4 regions of the Mesorhizobium sp. M1252 genome follow, and region 1 is predicted to be linked to each of the others. Evidence: predicted binding sites of a transcription regulator. Region 1 holds the regulator's gene; each other region holds the start of a gene.

Region 1 (5,599 bases):
TCCCCCTGGACACGATGGCGGGTGCCGTCGCGCGTCCGCGCCGCGACATCGGGCTGAAGGCGCGCTATGCCGCCGAACGCCGGTTCCGCATCTATGGCGTGATTGCGATCTCGGTGGGCCTGGCGTTCCTGGCCATCATGCTGATCACCATCGTCTCGAAAGGCTACACCGCCTTCTGGCAGACGACGGTGACGCTGCCGGTCACCTTCGACGAGAAGGTGATCGATCCCTCCGGCAAGCGCGCCACCGACCCTACCGTGCTGATCAAGGCGAACTATCCCAAGCTCGCCGAAAACGCGCTGGTGGCCAAGCTCGGCATCGATCCGGCCAACAAGCCGATGATGCTGAAGCTCAAGGGCTTCCTGTCGGAAGGCGCCCGCGTCCAGCTGCGCGACATCGTCTCCGCCGATCCGTCGGTGATCGGCAGGACGCGTGACGTCGACATCCTGGCTGCCGCGAACCTCGACTCGGCCTTCAAGGGTCAGATCGACCTCGGCGTCGATGAAGCGCGCCGCAAGGTGTCCAACCAGCAGATCGACTGGATGAACAAGCTTAAAGCCGACGGCGTGATGGCCGAGCATTTCAACACCGGCCTGTTCACCTATGGCGCCTCCAGCCGGCCCGAAACGTCGGGCATGGGCGTGGCGATCATCGGCTCGTTCTACATGATGGTGATCGTGCTGTTGCTGGCGCTGCCGATCGGCGTCGCCGCCTCGATCTATCTCGAGGAATTCGCCAAGAAGAACCGCTTTACGGACCTGATCGAAGTCAACATCAACAATCTCGCGGCGGTGCCGTCGATCGTCTTCGGTCTGCTTGGCCTTGCCGTGTTCATCAACTTCCTCGGCATGCCGCGCTCGGCTTCCTTCGTCGGCGGCCTGGTGCTGACGCTGATGACGCTGCCGACCATCATCATCGCCACGCGCGCCGCCCTCGCCGCGGTGCCGCCGTCGATCCGCTCGGCGGCCCTAGGTCTCGGCGCCTCCAAGATGCAGATGGTGTTCCATCACATCCTGCCGCTTGCCGCCCCAGGCATCCTTACCGGCACCATCATCGGCCTGGCGCGTGCGCTCGGCGAGACAGCACCGCTGCTCTTGATCGGCATGGTCGCTTTCGTCGCCGATTATCCGACGACGCCTTTCGATCCGGCGACCGCGCTGCCGGTTCAGATCTATATGTGGGCAAACGAGGCTGAGCGCGCTTTTGTCGAGCGCATGTCCGGCGCCATCATCATCCTGCTCGTCTTCCTCATGGCCATGAACATCACCGCGATCGTGCTCCGGCGCCGGTTCGAGCGGCGCTGGTAGAAAAAAGGCAATTTGGTATGAACATCATGACCGAACAGTCCCTTGAGAATGCAGTGGGCGACAAAATGAACGCCAAGTCGAACGAAGTCATCAAGATGCGCGGCGACAAGGTCGGCGTGTTCTATGGCGAGAAGCAGGCGTTGTTCGACGTCAATCTCGACGTCCGCCAGAACCAGGTGACGGCGCTGATCGGCCCGTCCGGCTGCGGCAAGTCGACCTTCCTGCGCTGCCTCAACCGCATGAACGACACCATCGATTCGGCGCGGGTGACCGGCAAGATCACGCTCGATGAAGACGACATCTACGACAAGAACATCGATGTCGTCGAACTGCGCGCACGCGTCGGCATGGTGTTCCAGAAACCCAACCCGTTCCCGAAGTCCATCTACGAGAACGTCGCCTACGGCCCGCGCATCCATGGGCTGGCCAAGCGCAAGTCCGACATGGACCAGATCGTCGAGCAGAGCCTGAAGAAGGCTGCGATCTGGAACGAGGTCAAGGACCGCCTGCAGGAGCCCGGCACCGGCCTGTCCGGCGGCCAGCAGCAGCGCCTGTGCATCGCGCGCGCCATCGCCGTGTCGCCGGAGGTGATCCTGATGGACGAGCCCTGCTCGGCGCTCGATCCGATCGCCACCGCCCGTGTCGAGGAGCTGATCGACGAACTGCGCCAGAACTACACGATCGTCATCGTCACCCACTCGATGCAGCAGGCGGCGCGCGTGTCGCAGCGCACGGCGATGTTCCATCTCGGCTATCTCGTCGAGGAGGGCGCCACCGACAAGATGTTCACCAACCCCGACGACAAGCGCACCCAGGACTACATTACCGGCCGCTTCGGCTGAGCCGTCCGGCGGGTGAATTTTCAGGCACGAGGACCAAGATCATGGGTGAACATACCGTCGCCTCCTTCGATGAAGAGCTCGGGCAGATCAGCAAGCTGATCCGCGACATGGGCGATCTGGCAGGCTCGATGGTCAGCGGCTCGACCAGGGCGCTGCTCAATTCGGACAATGCGCTGGCACAGCGTGTCGTTTCCGACGACGCCATCATGGATGCGCGCCAGCGCGAACTGGACGACCGCGCCATCACGCTGATCGCCAAGCGCCAGCCGATGGCCAACGATCTGCGCGCCGTGGTCGGCTCGATCCGCATGGCCGGCGACCTCGAGCGCATCGGCGATCTCGCCAAGAACATCGCCAAACGCGTCGGCACCGTGGGCTTGAGCGTCACGCCGCGCGACCTCTCGCACTCCATCGATGCCATGGCGCAGCTGGTGCTGATCCAGGTGCAAGGCGTCGTCGAGGAATATGCCGCCACCGATGCGGCAGCTCTTGCAAAACTCAGGAATGACGACGAGCGCATCGACGTCAAATACACGTCCGTGTTTCGTGAGCTCTTGACCTACATGATGGAAGACCCTCGCAACATCACCGCCTGCACGCATCTCTTGTTCTGCGCCAAGAATCTTGAGCGCATCGGCGATCATGTCACCAACATCGCCGAAAATGCGTATTATGTGCTGACCGGCCAGCAATTGCCCGCCAATCGTCCGAAGCAGGACGAGACGGCGATGGCCACGCCGGCCTGATGAGGGTGAACTGCCTATGATCGCGCCACGCATCATGGTCGTGGAGGACGAGGAGCCGCTAGGCGTGCTCCTCCGCTACAACCTCGAATCCGAAGGCTATCAAGTCGAGGTGGTGACACGCGGCGACGAGGCCGAGATCCGCCTGCAGGAAAACGTGCCCGATCTCCTGGTGCTCGACTGGATGGTGCCCGCTGTTTCCGGCATCGAGCTCTGCCGGCGGCTTAGAGTGCGGCCCGAAACCGAGCGGCTGCCGATCATCATGCTGACCGCGCGCGGTGAGGAAAGCGATCGCGTGCGCGGCCTGTCCACCGGCGCCGACGACTATCTGGTCAAGCCATTCTCGACGCCGGAGTTCATGGCGCGCGTGAAGGCGCTGCTGCGCCGGGCCAAGCCGGAAGTGCTGTCCAGCGTGCTCAAGGTCGGCGACATCGTGCTCGACCGCGAGTCGCACCGTGTCTACCGCAAGAAGAGCGAGATCAGGCTCGGACCGACCGAGTTCCGGCTGCTCGAATTCATGATGCGCCATCCCGGCCGCGTGTTCTCGCGCAGCCAACTGCTCGACAATGTCTGGGGCGAGACGATCTATATAGACGAGCGAACCGTCGACGTGCATGTCGGGCGGCTGCGCAAGGCCGTCAACAACGGCCGCATGCCGGATGTCATCCGTACCATTCGCGGCGCCGGCTACGCGATCAGGGAAGACTAGGATCCTGCGCGTCGCGCCGTTGCCGGCCATTCACGCGACATGCTTGCCGGATTTGGGCTGAATACCCGGCGCAAAAATCTCCTGGTCGACGAAGCCGAGCGCGCGCGTGGCACAGCCTTCGCGGATCAGCGGCAGCTCGTTGGGCTCGGTGTCGAAGGAGATCGACTTCGAGTGCTGGCCGCCGGCGGTCTGGGCGATCGCTTCGCGCAATGCCGGTTCGATCAGGTCGAACGCGGCGGCGCTGACGCCGACCATGGCGACGGGGGCCGGGTCGATCAGCGCAAACAGGCTGCCGAGGCCGAAGCCGAGCGCCTCACCGGCCCTGCGATAGGCTTCGCGCTCCGGTCCGTCCGTCTCTCGCGCACGAGCGGCCAGCGCCCGCATATCAGCGTCGCCGATATCGACCGGCTCGGCATCCTCGCCCATCATTTTGGCGCTGCGCCAGATGGCGTAGTTTCCGGCATAGGCTTCCACGCAGCCGCGCCGCCCGCAGCGGCAGAGCGCGCCGCCCGGACGGTGGATCATGTGGCCGAACTCGCCGCCCGAGGAATGGGTGCCGGTGAACAGTTCGCCTTTCAGCACCAGCCCCATGCCGATGCCGTGCGACAAGAGGATCGCGATGAAATTGTCGCGGTAGCGCTCGGGCTGGCGCCATTGCAGGGCCACCGCCATCATATTGCAGTCGTTCTCCATGGTGGCAGGAATGCCGAATTCCGCTTCCAACATGTCGGCGAAGGCAATGTCGGTCAGTGGCGTGATTGGCGACCACAGCATGGCCCGCGCCTGCGAATCGGTGATGCCCTGGATGCCCATGGCAATGCGGGCGATGCTCTGGACATCGAGGTCCGGGTCCGCGAGACGCCGCCCGACGATTGCTACGCATTCGCCGATCAGCTCGTCGCGCGGCATGGTCAGCGTGTCGAGCCGGCGCTGTTCTTCCGCGACCACCTGGCCGGCATAGTCGATGACGGTGACGGAGAGGAAGTTCAGCGACAGCACCACGGTCATGACCGCCGCCGCTTCCGGGTTGAGGCCAAGGCCGACCTGCGGCCGGCCGCGTTTCAGCGAGCCGGTCTCGCCAGGCTTGCCTTCAATCAGGATGCCTTCTTGAATTAGATCAGACGAGATTGCCGATATCGTCGAATGGCTGAGGCCGGTGGTCGCCGCAATCTCGGTCCGCGACGGCTGGCCGGCCCGGCGCACGGCCGAAATCACCATCGCCCGGTTGCGACGGCGCAGATCGTCGTGGCGGATCCCAACCGACATTTGTTTTCCTCCCGGCCTCCTCGCGCCTCATGATAGTGAAGGCGTTCGACGGCACCAGCCAAATATTGGCAGACGCCGGCAGCCCTGTCATTGTTTATTGCGGAGCTCGAAAAAATTCGGCAACGCCATCAGAATCCATCAGAATCGATGTTGACAGTGCCTTATCATTGAACCAGTATTTTTTCGAGGCTCGAAAAAATGGAGCCTCTGTGTGCCGGCCCTCGGGCCAGTTTTGTCGCGCCGCGCGCGGCGCAGGGAGGGTTTATCATGAACAGATTTGCAGCCGCCATGCTGGCGGGCGCCGCCATGTCGCTGACGCTGGTCTCGGTCGCGCAGGCGAAGGACAAGGTCATCGGCGTCTCCTGGTCGAACTTCCAGGAAGAGCGCTGGAAGACGGACGAGGCGGCGATGAAGACGGCGATCGAAGCCGCCGGCGACAAGTACATTTCCGCCGACGCGCAGTCCAATCCCGGCAAGCAGCTGACCGACGTCGAAAGCCTGATCTCACAAGGCGCCAACGCGCTGATCGTCCTGGCGCAGGACGCGTCGGCCATCGGCCCGGCGGTGCAGAAGGCGCTGGACGAAGGCATTCCGGTCGTCGGCTATGACCGCCTGATCGAGAACAAGGACGTCTTCTACCTGACCTTCGACAACAAAGAAGTCGGCCGCATGCAGGCCCGCGAAGTGTTCAAGGCGAAGCCCGAGGGCAACTATGTCTTTATCAAGGGCTCT
Region 2 (5,599 bases), 120 kb from region 1:
GCCGCCGGAAAGCTCGCGCGGGCGCCGGTCGAGCAGCGCCGTGAGCTCCAGCACCTTGGCGGTCGAGCGAACCCTGCTGTCGATCTCGTCCTTGGGAGTACCCCGGTTGCGCAACCCGTAGGCCATGTTTTCGTAGACCTTCATATGTGGATAGAGCGCATAGTTCTGGAACACCATGGCGATGTCGCGCTCGGTCGGACCGATCGTGTTAACGATCTTGCCGTCGATGGCGACGGTGCCGGAAGAAATGGTCTCAAGCCCGGCGATCATCCGCAGCAGCGTGGACTTGCCGCAGCCGGACGGCCCAACCAGCACGCAAAGCTCCTTGTCGGGAATGGCGATGGAGACACCCCTCACCGCCTCGACGCCGCTGGGATAGACCTTCTTCACATCCTTCAGATCGACGGTCGCCATCGGCTTCTCACTTTTCGGAATCGACAAGTCCGCGCACGAACCAGCGTTGCATCAGCACCACGATCAGGATCGGCGGCAGTATGGCCAGCATCGCGGTGACCATGACCAGATGCCATTGGGTATCGGCATCGGCGAAGGAAACCATCTTTCTAAGTGCGATGACGATGGTGTTCATGTCGTTGCTGTTGGTGACGAGCAGCGGCCACAGGTACTGCGTCCAGCCATAGATGAAGAGGATGACGAACAGTGCTGCGATGTTGGTGCGCGACAGCGGCAGCAGGATGTCGAAAAAGAAGCGCCATGGTCCGGCGCCGTCGACACGCGCCGCTTCCACCAACTCACCTGGAATGGTCATGAAGAACTGGCGAAACAGAAGCGTGGCGGTGGCCGAGGCGATCAGCGGGACGATCAGGCCGGCATAGGTGTCGATCATGCCGAGATCGACCATCACCTTGTAGGTCGGCAGGATGCGCACCTCGACGGGAAGCATCAGCGTGATGAAGATCAGCCAGAAGAAGACCATCCGAAGCGGAAAACGGAAGAACACGATCGCATAGGCCGAAAGGATCGAGATGAAAATCTTCCCCACCGCGATGCCGAGCGCCATGATCGTGGTGTTGAGCAGCAATCGGCCGACACTGACGCCGCCGATGCGGCCGACACCGCCAAACAGCGCCTCGCTGTAATTGTTCCAGACCTGGTCGCCGGGCAAAAGAGGCAATGGCGGCTTGAGGATGGTCTGCAGCGTCTGCGTGGAGGCAACGAAGGTGTAGTAGATCGGGAAAGCGACGATCAGGATGCCCAGGATGAGCACGGCGTGGGCGATGAGGGCGCGAAGCGGGGACTGACCAATCATCGCTCGCGCTCAACCGTAGTGGACTTTGCGTTCCACATAGCGGAACTGGATGGCCGTGAGTGAGATGACGATGACCATCAGGATGACCGACTGCGCGGCCGAATCGCCGAGGATCAAATTGACGAAACCGTCATTGTAGACCTTGTAGACCAGCGTCTCGGTGGCCTTGCCCGGCCCGCCGCCGGTGACCGCATGGACGATACCGAAAGTGTCGAACAGCGCATAGACCGTGTTGACGACCAGCAGGAAGAAGGTCGTCGGCGCGAGCAGCGGGAAGACGATGGTCCAGAAGCGCTTCGTCTCCCCGGCGCCGTCCATGGCCGCCGCCTCTATCAACGTCTTCGGCACCGCCTGCAGCCCGGCGACGAAGAACAGGAAATTGTAGCTGATCTGCTTCCAGGCAGCCGCAGACACCAGCAGGATCATGGCTTGGTTGCCGTTAAGCAAAGGATCCCAGGCAATGCCGAGACCTCTCAAGGCGTAGGCCAGCGAACCGATCGAGGGGTTGAACAGAAACAGCCACAACATGCCGGCAATCGCCGGCGCCACCGCATACGGCCAGATCAGCAGCGTGCGATAGAGGCCTTTGCCGCGCACCACCTTCTCGGCCATGACGGCAAGCAACAGGGCCACACCCATGGCGACGATCGCGGTCGCCAGAGAGAACACCAGCGTAACTTTGATCGAGTTGAGGTAGGCCGGGTCGGCCAGCACCTTGCGAAAATTGGCGAGCCCGACGAACTTGCTCTTCAGCCCGAACGGGTCTTCCCTGAGCATCGACTGGTAGAGCGCCTGCCCGGTCGGCCAGTAGAAAAAGATCAGCGTAATGGCGAGTTGCGGCGCCACCAGCAGGTAAGGCAGGGTCTTGTTGGGAAAGACGACGCGTGGAGACAGGGTGATTCCCTCGCTATTCAGGAAATCGTCCACGCGGGTCCGCGTGGACGAGGTTCAACTGACAAATCGCTTCAGTTTGCGATCGCTTCCTGAATCGCCTTGTTGCCGCGTGCGACCGCGTTGTCGAGCGCCTGCTGCGCAGTCTGCTGGCCGGCCAGCATCTTCTCGAACTCCTCGTTCTCGATGTCGCGCACCTGCGGCAGGTTGACGAGGCGCACGCCCTTCGAGTTCTCGGTCGGCGCCTTGCCCAGCATCTGCAGGATCGGCGTCTCACGGCCCGGGTTCTTGTCATAGAAGCCGGACTTCTTGGTCGCCTCATAGGCAGCGAGCGTCACCGGCAGATAGCCCGACTTCTGATGCAGGTACTCCTGCACTTCGGTCTTGGAGAGGTAGGAGAAGAACGCCGCGACGCCCTTGTATTCCTCGTCCGATTTGTTGCCGAACACCCACAGGCTGGCGCCGCCCGGCGTGGTGTTCTGGGGCGCGCCCTTGGCGTCACTATCATAGGGAAGCTGGCCGATGCCGTAGTTCATGCCCGACTTGACGATGTCACCGAGACCCCCCGACGATTCGGTGAAGATGCCGCATTCGCCGGCAAGAAAGATCTGCTTGGCTTCGGAGGTACGGCCGCCATATTTGAAGGTGCCATCCTTGGCCAGGTCGGCGAGCGCCTGGAAATGATTGACGAAGATCGGCGCATTGATCTTGAGCTCGACGTCGGTTCCGGCAAGTCCGTTCTGGTTGGTGCCATAGGAAACGTCGTTCCAGGCCGCGAAGGCCTCAAGGTGGATCCAGGTCAACCACGTCGAGGTATAGCCGCAGGAAGCGGCGCCGCTCGCCTTGATCTTCTTGGCGGCTTCCCACACCTCGTTCCAAGTCTTTGGCGGGTTGTTCACATCAAGCCCGGCCTTCTGGAAAATATCCTTGTTGTAGTAGAGGATGGGCGACGAGGAATTATAGGGGAAGGACAGCATGGTCCCGTCCGGCTTCGAATAGTAACCGACGATGCCGGGCAAATACTGGCTCTTGTCGAAGGTCACGCCGGCGCTGGTTAGCACATCGGCCACCGGTTTGATCGCACCTTCGGCTGCCATCATGACGCCGGTACCCACGTCGAACACCTGGATGATGTCGGGCGCTTGCCCCGCACGATAGGCAGCGATGCCGGCATTCAGCGTTTCGGGATAGGTGCCCTTGAAAACAGGGAGAATTTCATAGTCGCTCTGGCTGGCATTGAAATCCTTGGCGATCTTGTCGACCACCTCGGCATTCGCGCCGGTCATGGCATGCCACCAACTGATCTGGGTGGCGGCGAAGGCGGAGGGGGTGGAAAGCAGGGTCAAGGTGGCGGCAACACCGGCCGCAAAGCCGAACAACTTCATGTTTCATCTCCCGTTTGTCATTGGCGAAAGGGGCACTCCCGCAAAGGCAATATGTGTCGCTGATGACAATCGGACAACGGATTTGTTGCTGTTTCGTGAATTTCATACCCGGCTAACTTCGCGCCCCCTCGCCTTGCAACGAGGACAGAGAGAAATGCCAAGCCGGCTCAGCGATAGAATGGGGCATGGTGGGCCTGCAAGGATCGCCGACCGCCCAGCGATGCGTGAAGGGCCCGCGTGACAGCGCCACGCACCTGCACCGTGAGGCCGCCAAACCGGCGCTCGGCCAGATCGAGATCGGCCGAGCGGCATCGCGCCAGGCGCTGCTGTAACCGTGCGTCTGGAATGAGACAGGATCGCCGCAACGTACAACCCGAAAAACCCGCTGTAGTTGTAGTTCGCATAACCGATTCTTCGTCAAGCGTGGCATACTAATCAAGTGGACGGCTTGATTGCTGTGGGAGAGCAGGTGGGCGAGATGCTGACGGTCTATAATTGTATCGTGCATGAGCACGATCTGAGACTGGTCGCACTGGCAGCGCTCATTTGCGGTATTTCTTCCTTCTCGGCGGTCAACCTGCTTCGCCATGTCGACCGCTCGAGCGAGCGCAACCGCTATACCTGGCTGATGATAGCAGCCACTTCCACCGGCTTCGGTATCTGGGCGACGCACTTCATCGCAATGCTTGCCTTTTCTCCCGGAATCCCCAACGCCTACAATACGGAAATGTCGGCGCTTTCGCTCGCCGGTTCCGTCGCCCTGACCGCTGCGGGCATGTGGATCGCCACCTTGCGCCGGGGCATCGACTACCCTCTGGTCGGCGGCGCGGTCCTCGGCGCTGGTATCGCCGCCATGCACTATATCGGCATGGCCGCTTTCGAGGTCGAAGGGCGCATCGTCTGGAACCCGCTGCTGGTCGGCGTCTCGGTGCTGGCAGGCGTGACCCTCGCCGCGCTGGCGCTGCTGGTCGTGTTGCGACGGCCGTCCATGCAGGCCACAATCGCCGCCGCCATCCTGTTGACGCTGGCGATCTGCAGCCTGCACTTCATCGCCATGGGCGCGGTGTCGATCTTCCCGGACTCCTCCATCGAGATATCGCAGTTCACGGTCGAACCGGTGTCGCAGGCCTTCGCCGCCGCTGCAGTCAGCATGGCTATCCTGGTGCTTTCAGCCGCAGCATTGTGGATCGACCTTCGCTTCCGGCGTCACAAGCTCGAGGCCGAGCGCATGCACGGCCTCGCCAACGCCGCCGTCGAGGGGCTGATCGTCTGCGACGGCGCCCGCATCGTCAGCGCCAATGACAGCATCGCCGCGCTAACCGGCATTGCGCCGGAAGTGCTGAACGCGATGCTGCTTGGCGACCTCTTCGGCGAACGCACCGCGGCCGGCATGTCCGACTGCAGCGGACAGGCACAGGAAGCCGAACTCAGAGCCCATGACGGCGCCACCATCCCCGTCGAACTTATCGCCAGGAGCATCGATTATTGCGGCAAGCGGCACAGCGTGGTCGCCGTGCGCGACATCCGCGAACGCAGGAAGGCCGAGCAGGAGATCCTGCGCCTCGCCCATTTCGACCCGCTGACCGGGCTCCCCAACCGCCGCAGTTTCTCCGGCCGGCTCGAGGCCGAAATTGCCGCAATGGACCGCGGCGGCAAGGGTGGGCATCTTGCGCTGCTGCTGCTCGACCTCGACCGCTTCAAGGAAGTGAACGACCTGTTCGGGCATGGCGCCGGCGATGCCATGCTGCAGAAGGTGGCGCTGTGCGCCTCCGCCGTGCTCCGCCACGGACAGATGCTGGCGCGTCTCGGCGGCGACGAGTTCGCCATCATCGCTCCGAACCTTCCCGATCCGCAGGCGGCCGGCCGCATCGCCGAGGCGGTGCTGGCGGCCATGCGCGAGGAAAACCGGCTGTCGGTCGGTGGCGGGCTGGTGTCGGCCAGCATCGGCATTGCACTTTATCCGCTCGACGCCGATGAGCCGACACTCCTGGTCAGCCACGCCGACACCGCGCTCTACCGCGCCAAGGCCGAGGGCAAGGACACCTACCGTTAC
Region 3 (5,599 bases), on a different contig from region 1:
CAGCGTAACGAAAGGAATAAGGGTGATGGCGAGTTCAAGAGTGCTGCGTCGCCGGTCGGGCTTCTTGTAGCGCGCCAGGATCTTCAACCAGGCGCGCTTGCTGTTGGCGGCCGTCTCGGGGGAAATCATGTTCATCAGGAAGCATAGGCGGGGCGTCCCGCTGCCGCAAGGAAAAGCTCACGCAAAATTACTGCGCGTAATTGTCGCGCGATAGCATCGCTATTGACGGCGTTGGCCGCCGGCCATGCTGGCTTCTATGCCGTCCAGCCGGTCGAGCAGGTCCCGGAAACGGGCGGGAATGTCGGCCTCGGTGCGGAAGGCCGGCAAGGTGCGCAAGAAGCGCGTCGTCGCCTCGGTGCCGAACTGGCGCCTGATGTCGGCGGCGAGCTCTTCGCTTCTGTTGCCAGTATTGCGGTCCATTGTCTCAAATCCTGTGTCGGTTTCAAAACTCCTCCAAGCTTTGAATGGTTCCCCATAGCGGGGTATTGGCAAGCAAAGGCTGCCGTTACGGTAAAGTTTGAATTAATTTTGAACGTCCTTGCGCCCCGCACCAAGTCCGACGGGCTGCCCGCAACATTGCCTGCTGTGGGGCGTCCTCCTGGGCTTGCCCCTTGATTTTTGGCCGCCAAACCTCGATATCGGGCGCAAATCCAAACCATTCGAATGACGGGAAATGGCGATGAGCGACCAGACAAAAGACGAACGCGCGCCCGAGGATATCGAAACGGCCGAGGCCGAGCGCACGCAAGGCGGCATCGACGGCGACTATGAAGCGCTGGTGCGGTTGCTGAAGGAAAACGAGGAGCTGAAGGACCGCGCGCTGCGCGTCGCAGCCGAGATGGAGAATCTGCGCCGCCGCACCGCCCGCGACGTGCATGATGCGCGCGCCTATGCGGTGGCCAATTTCGCCCGCGACATGCTGTCGGTGTCGGACAATCTGCGCCGCGCGCTCGATGCTATCCCCGCCGAGGCGAAAGCGGCCGGAGATGCCGGCTTCAAGGCGCTGATCGACGGCGTCGAGATCACCGAGCGCGCCATGCTGTCGACGCTGGAACGGCATGGGGTGAAGAAGCTCGAACCGGAAGGTGAGAAGTTCGACCCGAATTTCCACCAGGCGATGTTCGAAGTGCCCAATCCCGATGTGCCGGCCAACACCGTCGTCCAGGTCGTGCAGCCGGGCTATTCGATCGGCGAGCGCGTGCTGCGGCCGGCCATGGTCGGGGTCGCCAAGGGCGGCCCCAAGATCGCGGCCACCGAAGCGCCGGTCGAGCCGGGGCCGGTGAACGAGCAGGCCGAGAAGGATGCGTGAGTAGGGTAGGCAGTAGGGAATAGGGAATAGGGAATAGGGAATAGGGAATAGGGAATAGGGAATAGGGAATAGGCAGGCGTATCAATCGCGCGGCTTCGTGTTATTCATACTTTCCCTAATTCCCAATCCCTACTACCTCATGTCCCTGACACCCATCGACCTCCTCGACTATGCCGGCGTCGCCGTCTTTGCCGCGACCGGGGCGTTGGCGGCTTCGCGCAAGCAGCTCGACATTATCGGCTTCCTGTTTCTGGCCAGCGTCACCGGCATTGGCGGCGGCACGCTTCGCGACGTCATCCTCAACCTGCCCGTCTTTTGGGTCGCCAACTCCGGCTATGTGCTGGTTTGCGCGGCGGTTGCAGTGCTGGTCTTCTTCATCGCCCACCGCGTCGAATCCCGCTGGAAATGGCTGCTCTGGCTCGACGCCATCGGATTGGCGGCCTTTTCCGTAATGGGCGCGGCCAAGGGGCTGGCCATCACCGGCTCGCCGGTCGTCTCCGTTGTTATGGGCGTGTTGACCGCCACATTTGGCGGCATCCTGCGCGATCTGCTGGCCGGCGAGCCATCGGTGCTGCTCAGGCCCGAAATCTACGTCACCGCCGCACTCGCGGGCGCCGGCCTCTACACACTTGGCGATCTTGCCGGCCTGCCGCCGCTCGCCTCGGATATTGCCGGCTTCGTCGCGGCTTTCCTGGTGCGCGGCGGCGCGCTGAAATTCGGCTGGACCTTTCCGTCCTACAAGAGCCGCCCGGGACGGCGACCGGAGGATATTCCGTAGGGAGAGGGGAGAGGGAATAGGGAATAGGGAATAGGGAATAGGGAATAGGGAATAGGGAATAGGGAATAGGGAATAGGGAATAGGGAATAGTCGGTAGTCAGAAATTCGCGGCAGCCTTCACTACTGCCTACTGCCTACTGCCTACTGCCTCACGCCGCAAAGCGCTGCGCTTCCCCGCCATAATAGTTGACGTAGCGGGCGCCGATTTCCTTGACCGGCATCACCACGAACACATCGACGGTGGAGAACTCACGGTCGATGACGCAGCCGTCGCCGATGCGGGCGCCGACGCGCAGATAGCCCTTGACCAGCGGCGGCATGGCCGCGATCGCCGCCTTGGCGTTGACCGCCTCGATCGGCATCAGATCCATCGAGCAATAGCGGCCGGAGACCGCCCGCACATCCCAGGCGGAGTTGGTCCGGCAGTGATGGGCAAGGTAGGTGAGCGCCTCGGCATGCGCAGCCGGCACCGTGCCAGGGAACGAGGCACAACCGGTCATCACGCCGATCTCATAGTGGTTGATGTAGGCCCAGATGCCTTGCCACAGCGCCTCGATGGTGCGCTTCGAGCGGTATTCCGGCAGCACGCAGGAGCGGCCGAGCTCAAGGAAGCGCTGGCCGGGATGGCGGGCGATCAGCTTGGTCAGTTCGAACTCGCCTTCGGAATAGAAGCCGCCGGCGGTTGCCGCAATCTCTTGCCGCAGCAGGCGGTAAGTGCCGACGATGCGGCGATGCTCGGGGCCGGAGATCGAAGTGTCCAGCACGAGGAGATGGTCGCACAGCGGGTCGAAGCGGTCGGCGTCGCGCCGGTCCTGCGCCTGGAATAGGTCCTTCCTGGCGCCAAGCTCGTCATAAAACACCCGGTAGCGCACTTCCTGCGCGGCGGCGATCTCGGCTTCATTGCGGGCAAGCCGCACTTCGAGATTGCCGATACGGCCCAGCGGTGCGCCTGTTGCGACGGCATCGGCGTTCCGCGCGGCGAGCAAAGCGCCGCCTGCGCTGGGCCGAGTGTCACATTCCGGCATAACTGTATGCACGAGTGATTCTCCTTCGAGCCATCCCTCTTGGCACGGGGATACGGTGTAGGTGCAACAGGATTGTGACAGTACCGTGATACGGCGCGACGGGCAATACTTCGTCGGCTGGCGAAAACCCTCATTCGGCTACCTACGTGACGCGAGGATTGCGCCAGCGTCGCCTTGAAGCGCGTCGCGCTGGGGACGATTCACGCGACGCGCTTCAAGTCTTTGTTTTGTGCATGTCGTCTTCTCAAAACCGGGGCCACTTTTGAGCGACATGAATTCAGGCGGCCACCTGGCCCTCGACGGCATGGACCAGCGCGTCGGGATCGAGCGGCTTGGTGACAAAGCCGCTGGCGCCATGGGCGAGCACGGTGTGGCGGGTCTTTTCCTGGCTGTCGGCCGAAAGCACCATGATCGGAACCGGCGGCACAGCCATTTCCTCCTCGTGGCGGCGGATGGCGGCGATCGCGTCCAGCCCGTCCATGACCGGCATGTGCAAATCCATCAGCACCACATCGAAGCGATTTTTCAGCCCGGCTTCGGTCACCGCCTCGACCGCGGCCTTGCCATTGCCGACCACTTTCACGCGATGTCCCGCCTTCAAAAGCGTGGCGCGGGCAAGCATGGCGTTGATGTCGTTGTCTTCGGCGATCAGCACCGACAAACCTTGCTGGCGCCCGCCATGGGCACGAAGCGAGGACGCGCCGGTCTTTTCCGGCTTGGGCGGCGGCAAGGCAGGGGCATGACTGGTCAGCAGCACGCGCAGCAGGGTTTCGCCGCGCACCGGCCTCGCCAGGAAGGTGGCGTAGCCGCTGGTGCGGAATTCGCCAAGCATGCCGCGGTCGGTCGGCGCGATCAGCGTGATCGCCTCGCAATCGGCAAAGCCACTCTGGCGCAGGCGCTTGAGCAGTCTGCCGTCGCCGTCCTCCAGGGCCGCGTCGATCAACAGCACATCGCAATGTTCGGCGAAGGGCGTCGCCTGGGAAGCGGTTGCGGCGACGTCGACGGCGCCGCCATGGGCGCGGATGGTGCGGGCGATGGCGTCCGCCTCGACGGCGTTCTTCGACACGATCACGGCGCGCCGGCCGGCCAGGATGTTCTGCCGGTTCTGCGGTGCTTCGGTTGCTCCTGCGGCCGGGATCTCGAAGACGAATTCCGATCCCTCGCCAAGCCGGCTCGACACCGAAATGGCACCGCCCATGGCGGTCACCAGCCGCCTTGAGATAGCAAGACCGAGGCCGGCGCCGCCATGGGTGCGGGTCGAGGTGCCGTCGGACTGTTCGAATTCCTCGAAGATGCGCTCCATGTCGTCTTCGCGCAGGCCAGGGCCGGTGTCGGCGACGGTGAAGCAGATGCGGTCGCTGGTCTCGGTGCGGGCCCGTGCAACCGAAACCAGCACGCCGCCGGTGTCGGTGAACTTGATCGCATTGCCGATCAGGTTGAGCAGCACCTGCCTGACTCTTCCCGGATCGGCCATGATCATCTGTGGCACGTCGGGCTCGACATGACAGCCGAGGCCGATGTTCTTGGCGAAGGCTTTGGCCGCCATCAGTTCGATGATGTTGTCGGCGATTTCGCGCAGCGATGTCGGCTGCGGCTCCGGGTCGAAACGGCCGGCCTCTATCTTGGAATAGTCGAGCAAATCCTCGATGAGCGCCAAAAGGGCGCTGGCCGAGGTCGAGACAGCGCCGACATAGGTGCGCTGCTCGGGCGACAGATTGGTGTCAGCCAGAAGCTTGGCCATGCCCATGATGCCGTTCATCGGCGTGCGGATCTCATGGCTGACGGTGGCGAGGAAGCGCGACTTGGCCTGGCTGGCATATTCGGCGCGCTCGCGCGCGGTGATCAGCGAGGATTCGGCGCGTTTGCGCGCGGTGATGTCGCGGGCAATCGCCCGGTGCGAGACGGCGCCGCTATCCTTGTCGCGTACCGACAGTTCGATCCACGAGAACCAGCGCGGACCGTTCGGGGTGCGTATGGAGACGTCGGTGGAACTCAGGCATTCATGATCGGAAAAGGCGGCGTCGGGGACGATGCCGACATCGATGCCGTGTTCGGCGAGGGTCCTGCCGGCAAGGTCGCGTTGGTCGGTTCCGACGAGGCTGGCGAAAACCTTGTTGGCGTAGACGATGTGGCCGTCGCGGTCGCGGTGGACGACGAGATCGCCGAGCGCATCAATCAGCCCGCGAAAACGCTCCTCGCTCTCCTGCATCTCCCACATGCGGTCGGCCAGCGTCTCGATTTCGGCGCGGCTACGGGCCGCGGTTTCGTCGAGCAAGGCCGCCGCGCGGCGGACGGTGCGCCGGCTGCGCAGGTGCATGGCGACGCCGGCAAGGCCTGTTGCCAGCAGGCCGAGGGTGATGAAGATCGGCGCACCGGTGAGGTGGGAGAGGCCCGCCAGCACGACACTGGCGACCACCGTCAGGAACGGCAGGCCCTCGGACGTGGCGCGCGGCAAATCCGGCGCCAGAGGCGGCGGCGCAACACGCT
Region 4 (5,599 bases), on a different contig from region 1:
AGCATCACGCCATTCTGGCGGCGGTGCGGGCCGGCGATGCCGATGCGGCGGCGGCGCGACTTTCCGCCCATATAGCCGGCAGCCGCGCCCGCCTGGTGACGTCGTTGCACAATGACCGGCGCGGCCTGCGCGCCAGGGGTTTTGCCGTCGTCGCCGCTTGATACCGGTCACGAAAACGAAAGAACGCCGACGCCATCCGCTTTCGGCCTCGCTTCGCGGACGCCGATGGCGTAAGAGGCGGCCATGGAAAACAACCGATTTGAAACACCCGTGACCGTTAAGTCGGGCACGGAGGGAAGCACTCAGCTCTTGCGTACGGTGCGTGAGGCTTCCGATTACCTGCTCAACAGCTGGCCCGGCAAGCGCAGCCCCAAGCACCGCGAAGCGCTGCAGGCCTGCCATGACGCGCTGGCCGGCGACAAGCCGGCGATGATTGCAAGACGCGCCTTCATCGCCGCCGCGCGCGAGGTCAACGTCTTCGTCAGCGACAAGGCCCCGGCCTGATCACATCGGCCTGATCAGACCGGCATTTTGCCAGGATCCGGCCCGTTTCGCGGGCCGGTGATCCTGTCTTGCCTATTTTTCTGTCTCGGTGTCGGTTTTGGAACTTGCCTCGTTCTCAGGCTCGGCGCGCTCCTTGGCCGCGACCTTGGCGGCGAGCTTCTCCGCCTTCTTGGCGGCCTTCTGCCGGTCGCGCTCTTTGCGTTCCTGACCGTAATTCGGTGGTCGAGCCATATCGTTTCCTTTCGCTGTGCCTGATCCTGCCTAGAAGCATTGGCCGGCAAACACAACAGCGCCGCGAGGGCAGATGCCAGCGGTTCTGGACTTGCGTGATGGCGAACACAATGGTTTAGAAAAGGCTGCGGGACAGTTGCTGGAGCCGCCGCCGACCGATTTCGAATCAAAACGACCGATGGCCACGCTTCAAAGAAACGCACAGAAGCTGATCTACTATGCGCGCAACGCCATGCGCGACATCGCGCCGCCGGTTCTTTTCCGGCGCCGGCTCGGCCGGCTGCTCGATCAGGCCAGGCTTTCCGACGCATCGGTCCGCCAGCGGCTCAATTACTACAACACGCTGCGGGAGCCTTTTAGCCCCAGCCCCGAGGCCGTGCCGGTCAGCCGGCTGCCGTCGGACCGCAGCATGTACTATTACGATCTGAAGGAGTTCACCCGTTATTTCGACCCAGATCTGCGCATCGACCTGGAATTCGGCGACGTCATCGAAGTGCCGAAGATGCCGTCGATCGTCAAGGACCGGCCGATAGTGGGCGACAACGGCAACGGCGTCCTGTTCAAGCTGAACAAGTTCCGTCATTTCTACATGCCGGCCGACGATGTCGCCTTCGCCGACAAGCATCCGCTCGTCGTTTGGCGCGGCGAACTCAACAATCCGATCCGCACCTTGTTGCTGGATGCAGCCCGCAATCTGCCGTTCTGCGATGTCGGCACGCCGAGGGCGACAGCACCTGCGGAATACCGCAAGCCCTATCTCAGCATCGATCAGCAGCGCCGCTACCGCTACATCATCTCGCTCGAAGGCAATGACGTCGCGACCAATTTGAAATGGATCATGAGCTCGAACTCGCTCTGCCTGATGCCGCCGCCGACCTTTGAGACCTGGTTCGCGGAAGGGCAACTCGAGCCCGATGTCCATTATGTGCCGCTGGCGCCCGACTTCAGCGATCTGGCCGAGCGCGTGCACCATCTCGAGAAACATCCGGCCGAGGCCCAGCGCATCGTTGCGGCGGCCAACGCCTATTGCCGCAAATTCGCCGACGAGCGGGCCGAGCAGGCGATCTGCCTGCTCGTGCTCTACAAATATTTCGTGCTCAGCGGCCAGATCGAGACCGATCCGCAGGTCTGGCGGTTTATCGCGGGCTAGCGGCCTCCGGCGCCCTTAAGTCAGATGACGCTGCGGTCCATAACCAGATCGGCCGGGCCGAAGCGGTCCTTCGCGGTGAACTGCTGGTGCCAGTAGGGATAGAGCACCGGCGGCCGGCTGACGGCATCGAGACGCTGGCGTTCATCAAAGGACAGCGTCAGGCTTGCCGCGGCGAGATTGTCTTTCAACTGGGACTCATTGCGTGCGCCGATCACCAGCGAACTGACGGCTGGCCGGCCGAGCAGCCAGGTCAGCGCCACCTGGGCCGCCGAAACGCCGCGTGCCGCACCGATGTCGACCAGCACATCGACGATCCGCCACAGCCGGTCCTCGTCGCGGATCGGCGGTTCCGACCAGCCGCCGATCTGGCGCGCCGTCGGGCTGTCGCGGCGGTATTTTCCCGACAGCAGGCCGCCGGCGAGCGGGCTCCACACCAGCACGCCAAGGCCCTGGTCGACCGAGATCGGCAAGAGCTCATACTCGGCCTCGCGTGCTTCCAGCGTGTAGTGGATCTGCTGGGTGACGAAGCGCGGCTGGTGCTGGCTGTCGCTGATGCCCAGCGCCTTCATGACCTGCCAGCCGGAATAGTTGGAGCAGCCGACATAGCGGATCTTGCCCTGGGCAACCAGCGTGTCGAGCGCGGCGATGGTTTCCTCGAGCGGCGTCGCGCCGTCCCATTCGTGAAGGAAATAGATGTCGATGACATCGGTCCTGAGGCGCTTCAGGCTCTTCTCGCATTCGCGGATCAGATGATGGCGCGACAGGCCTTCGTCATTGGGGCCCTTGCCGATCCGCATGCGCGCTTTGGAGGCGATCAGCACGTCGTTCTTGCGCTTGCCGCCGAGCGCCTCGCCGATGATCTCTTCCGACAGACCGTTGGAATAGACATTGGCGGTGTCGATGAGATTGATGCCGGCATCGATGCAAGTGTCGATGATGCGCGAGGCCTCCGCGAGATCGGAATTGCCGACGGCAGCGAACGGCCCGCTGCCGCCGAAGGTCATGGTTCCCAAGGTCAGCGCCGAAACTTTCAAGCCGGAACGGCCAAGCGTGCGGTATTCCATGTCTGATCCTCGTAGTTTTGGTGGGGAGGCGGTTTTAGCAGGAAAGGGCGGGGAAGCCCGAACGGGTCCGCTATTTGTAGGACAATTTGAGCGGCTTGTCGCCATGCCAGGGCGCTGGATCGGCAATGCCTCGCTGCTTTGCAGTGAAGACCGGCTGGCCGGCGGCTTGCAATAAAACCGTCATTGCCGGCCTATATCAAGTCGGCTCAGGGTTTCATGTCAGCCGGCAAGCGGAGCAGTGGAAATGAATGAGCTAAAGCAGAATTCTGCGGCCAGGGATTGGCTGGAAGCCGAACTCGCCGACACGCTCGACGAGGACTATGAGCTGGAAATCTCGGAGCCGGCGCTGTCGTTGGAGATCGCCAAGATCTACAAGAACGCGCATCCGCCGTCGATCGATCGCATGCAGTATTTCCGCGACCTGATCGGCTTGCAGTCGGAACTGATCAAGCTGCAGTCCTGGGTTGCCTACCACAAGAAGAAGCTAGTGGTGGTTTTCGAGGGCCGTGATTCCGCCGGCAAGGGCGGCGTCATCAAGCGCATCACCCAGCGCCTCAACCCGCGCATCTGCCGCGTCGTGGCGCTGCCGGCGCCGACCGAGCGCGAAAAGTCACAATGGTATTTCCAGCGCTACGTGCCGCATCTGCCGGCCGGCGGCGAGATCGTGCTGTTCGACCGCTCCTGGTACAACCGCTCCGGCGTCGAGCGGGTGATGGGCTTTGCCGAACCCGATCAGGTCGAAGAGTTCTTCCGCGACGTGCCGGAGTTCGAGCGCATGCTGGTCCGCTCCGGCGTCACGCTGGTCAAATACTGGTTCTCGATCACCGACGAGGAACAGCAGATGCGCTTCATGATGCGCATCCACGATCCGATGAAGCAGTGGAAGCTGTCGCCGATGGACCTGCAGTCGCGCGTGCGCTGGGAGCAGTACACCAAGGCCAAGGAAGAGACGTTCGCCCGCACCAACATCCCAGAGGCACCGTGGTACATCGTCGAAGGCAACGACAAGAAGCGGGGGCGGCTGAACTGCATCGACCATCTCCTCAAACAGCTGCCCTATGAGGACGTGCCGCACGAAGAAATCACGCTGCCCGAGCGGGTGTTCAACCCGGAGTACGAGCGCCAGGTCCTGCCGCGCGAGCTTTACGTGCCGGAGAAGTATTGAGCACTTTTCCTTCTCCCCGTTTCACGGGGAGAAGGTGCCCGAAGGGCGGATGAGGGGCAGCGCCGGCATCGGCGAATTCACAGTCGTCGGACGCTGCTAACCTCCAAAAGCAGCGCTGCCCCTCATTGCCTGCCGGGCATTTCTCCCCGTAGTACGGGGAGAAAGAAGCCTGCGCCTATCACTTCGCCACTACACCCGCTTGATCGTCACATGCGTGGCGAGCGCTGTCGCCACCTGCTCGGTGCACTGGTAACCCAGCTTCAGCATATCCAGCCCGGCAAACAGGCTCTCGCCCCTCCCGAGCAACACTGGCGACACAGCCAGATGCAACTCGTCGATGAGCTTCTCCTTGAGATATTGCCGGATAGTGGAAACGCCGCCGCCGACGCGGACATCCTTGCCGCCGGCCGCAGCCTTTGCTTGTTCGAGCGCGGCGTGGATGCCGCCGGTAACGAAGCGGAAAATGGTGCCGCCTTCCATCACAATGGGGTCGCGCTTGTGATGGGTCAGCACGAAGGTCGGCACGTGATAGGGCGGGTTGTTGCCCCACCAGCCCTTCCAGTTCTCATCCGGCCATTCGCCGCGGATCGGGCCGAACATGTTGCGGCCGAGGATCCAGGCGCCGACATTGTCGAAGCTGCGGACGGTGAACCGGTCGTCCACATCGGTGCTGCCGCCATCCTTGCCGACCATCTCGTGGAAGGTGCGGGTGCCGGTCATCCATTTGTGCAGATCTTCGCCACCAACGCCGAGCGGATTTTGCAGGTCCTGGTCAGGACCGGCGCCGAAACCGTCGAGCGACAAGGTGAAGGCATTGACGCGCAGTTTGGACATGGAAGACTCCCTTTGGTGACCAGTTGTGATTTGCAATCAGTATTCAAACTGATTGCATTTTGCAACTAGTATTTTTAGAGGCAAGCGATCTGTGGAATGCGCAGGGACCTCAAGCCGCCACGCGCTTCGGCATCACCGCAAACGGGCTGAGCCCAAGCCAGATCTGCATCTTGCCGGCGACGTCGAGATCGCCGGTCAGGCTGATCTTGTCGCGTTCCTTGTGAACTGTCGTCAGCCCCATCCAGATCGAGGTCATGGTGCACAGATCGGTCGAGACGTAGAGATCGACGTCGAAGCCCGGATCGTACCAGCAAAGATCGACCTCGCCCTGCTTTTCGACGATCAGCCACCACGATCGTTTTGACGCCGGCAGGTCATGGTACAGGAATTGTATCACGGTGCGCCCGTCCGGCAGCGGACTGGGGTTCAGATTGCGCCGCATGTCCCACATCAGCAGCGACGGATCGAGGTTTTTGAGCGACAGCCTGGCCTCGACCCATTTCTGGCCCCAAAACCCCATCGCCTCGACAACCGGGCGCAAATCCCGGCCCGCCTCGGTCAGCCGGTATTCGAACACGCCCTTCTCGGTCGCGATCTCGGTCCGCTCGACGATGCCGCCGGCCTCGAGGTCCTTGAGCCGTTGCGACAGAA

What was found. Region 1 encodes PhoB, which activates phosphate uptake and scavenging genes when phosphate is short. Its sites were predicted from a motif close to TGTCATNNANCTGTCAT; they were not measured.
Region 2: a site for PhoB is predicted at 3,609-3,625, ahead of ugpB (sn-glycerol-3-phosphate ABC transporter substrate-binding protein UgpB). Genes of this name have one in related genera too.
Region 3: a site for PhoB is predicted at 3,176-3,192, ahead of olsB (l-ornithine N(alpha)-acyltransferase). Genes of this name have one in related genera too.
Region 4: a site for PhoB is predicted at 3,117-3,133, ahead of ppk2 (polyphosphate kinase 2). Genes of this name have one in related genera too.

The regions. Positions count from the first base shown of each region.
Region 1 covers NZ_JAMYLX010000010.1:190,216-195,814, reverse strand. Annotated here, with positions in the region: gene pstA (phosphate ABC transporter permease PstA) at 1-1,307, shown strand, start outside; gene pstB (phosphate ABC transporter ATP-binding protein PstB) at 1,325-2,149, shown strand; gene phoU (phosphate signaling complex protein PhoU) at 2,191-2,895, shown strand; gene phoB (phosphate regulon transcriptional regulator PhoB) at 2,912-3,601, shown strand; gene NKH22_RS21105 (ROK family protein) at 3,632-4,867, opposite strand; gene xylF (D-xylose ABC transporter substrate-binding protein) at 5,135-5,599, shown strand, end outside.
Region 2 covers NZ_JAMYLX010000010.1:68,031-73,629, forward strand. Annotated here, with positions in the region: gene NKH22_RS20480 (sn-glycerol-3-phosphate import ATP-binding protein UgpC) at 1-414, opposite strand, end outside; gene ugpE (sn-glycerol-3-phosphate ABC transporter permease UgpE) at 422-1,270, opposite strand; gene ugpA (sn-glycerol-3-phosphate ABC transporter permease UgpA) at 1,280-2,164, opposite strand; gene ugpB (sn-glycerol-3-phosphate ABC transporter substrate-binding protein UgpB) at 2,236-3,546, opposite strand; gene NKH22_RS20500 (hypothetical protein) at 3,732-3,878, shown strand; gene NKH22_RS20505 (bifunctional diguanylate cyclase/phosphodiesterase) at 4,025-5,599, shown strand, end outside.
Region 3 covers NZ_JAMYLX010000008.1:128,248-133,846, forward strand. Annotated here, with positions in the region: gene NKH22_RS17825 (fatty acid desaturase) at 1-135, opposite strand, end outside; gene NKH22_RS17830 (hypothetical protein) at 220-420, opposite strand; gene grpE (nucleotide exchange factor GrpE) at 680-1,309, shown strand; gene NKH22_RS17840 (trimeric intracellular cation channel family protein) at 1,455-2,087, shown strand; gene olsB (l-ornithine N(alpha)-acyltransferase) at 2,237-3,112, opposite strand; gene NKH22_RS17850 (response regulator) at 3,390-5,599, opposite strand, start outside.
Region 4 covers NZ_JAMYLX010000012.1:28,891-34,489, forward strand. Annotated here, with positions in the region: gene NKH22_RS22585 (GntR family transcriptional regulator) at 1-161, shown strand, start outside; gene NKH22_RS22590 (DUF982 domain-containing protein) at 271-504, shown strand; gene NKH22_RS22595 (hypothetical protein) at 577-735, opposite strand; gene NKH22_RS22600 (glycosyl transferase family 90) at 914-1,885, shown strand; gene NKH22_RS22605 (aldo/keto reductase) at 1,906-2,949, opposite strand; gene ppk2 (polyphosphate kinase 2) at 3,194-4,114, shown strand; gene NKH22_RS22615 (dihydrofolate reductase family protein) at 4,304-4,948, opposite strand; gene NKH22_RS22620 (winged helix-turn-helix transcriptional regulator) at 5,058-5,599, opposite strand, start outside.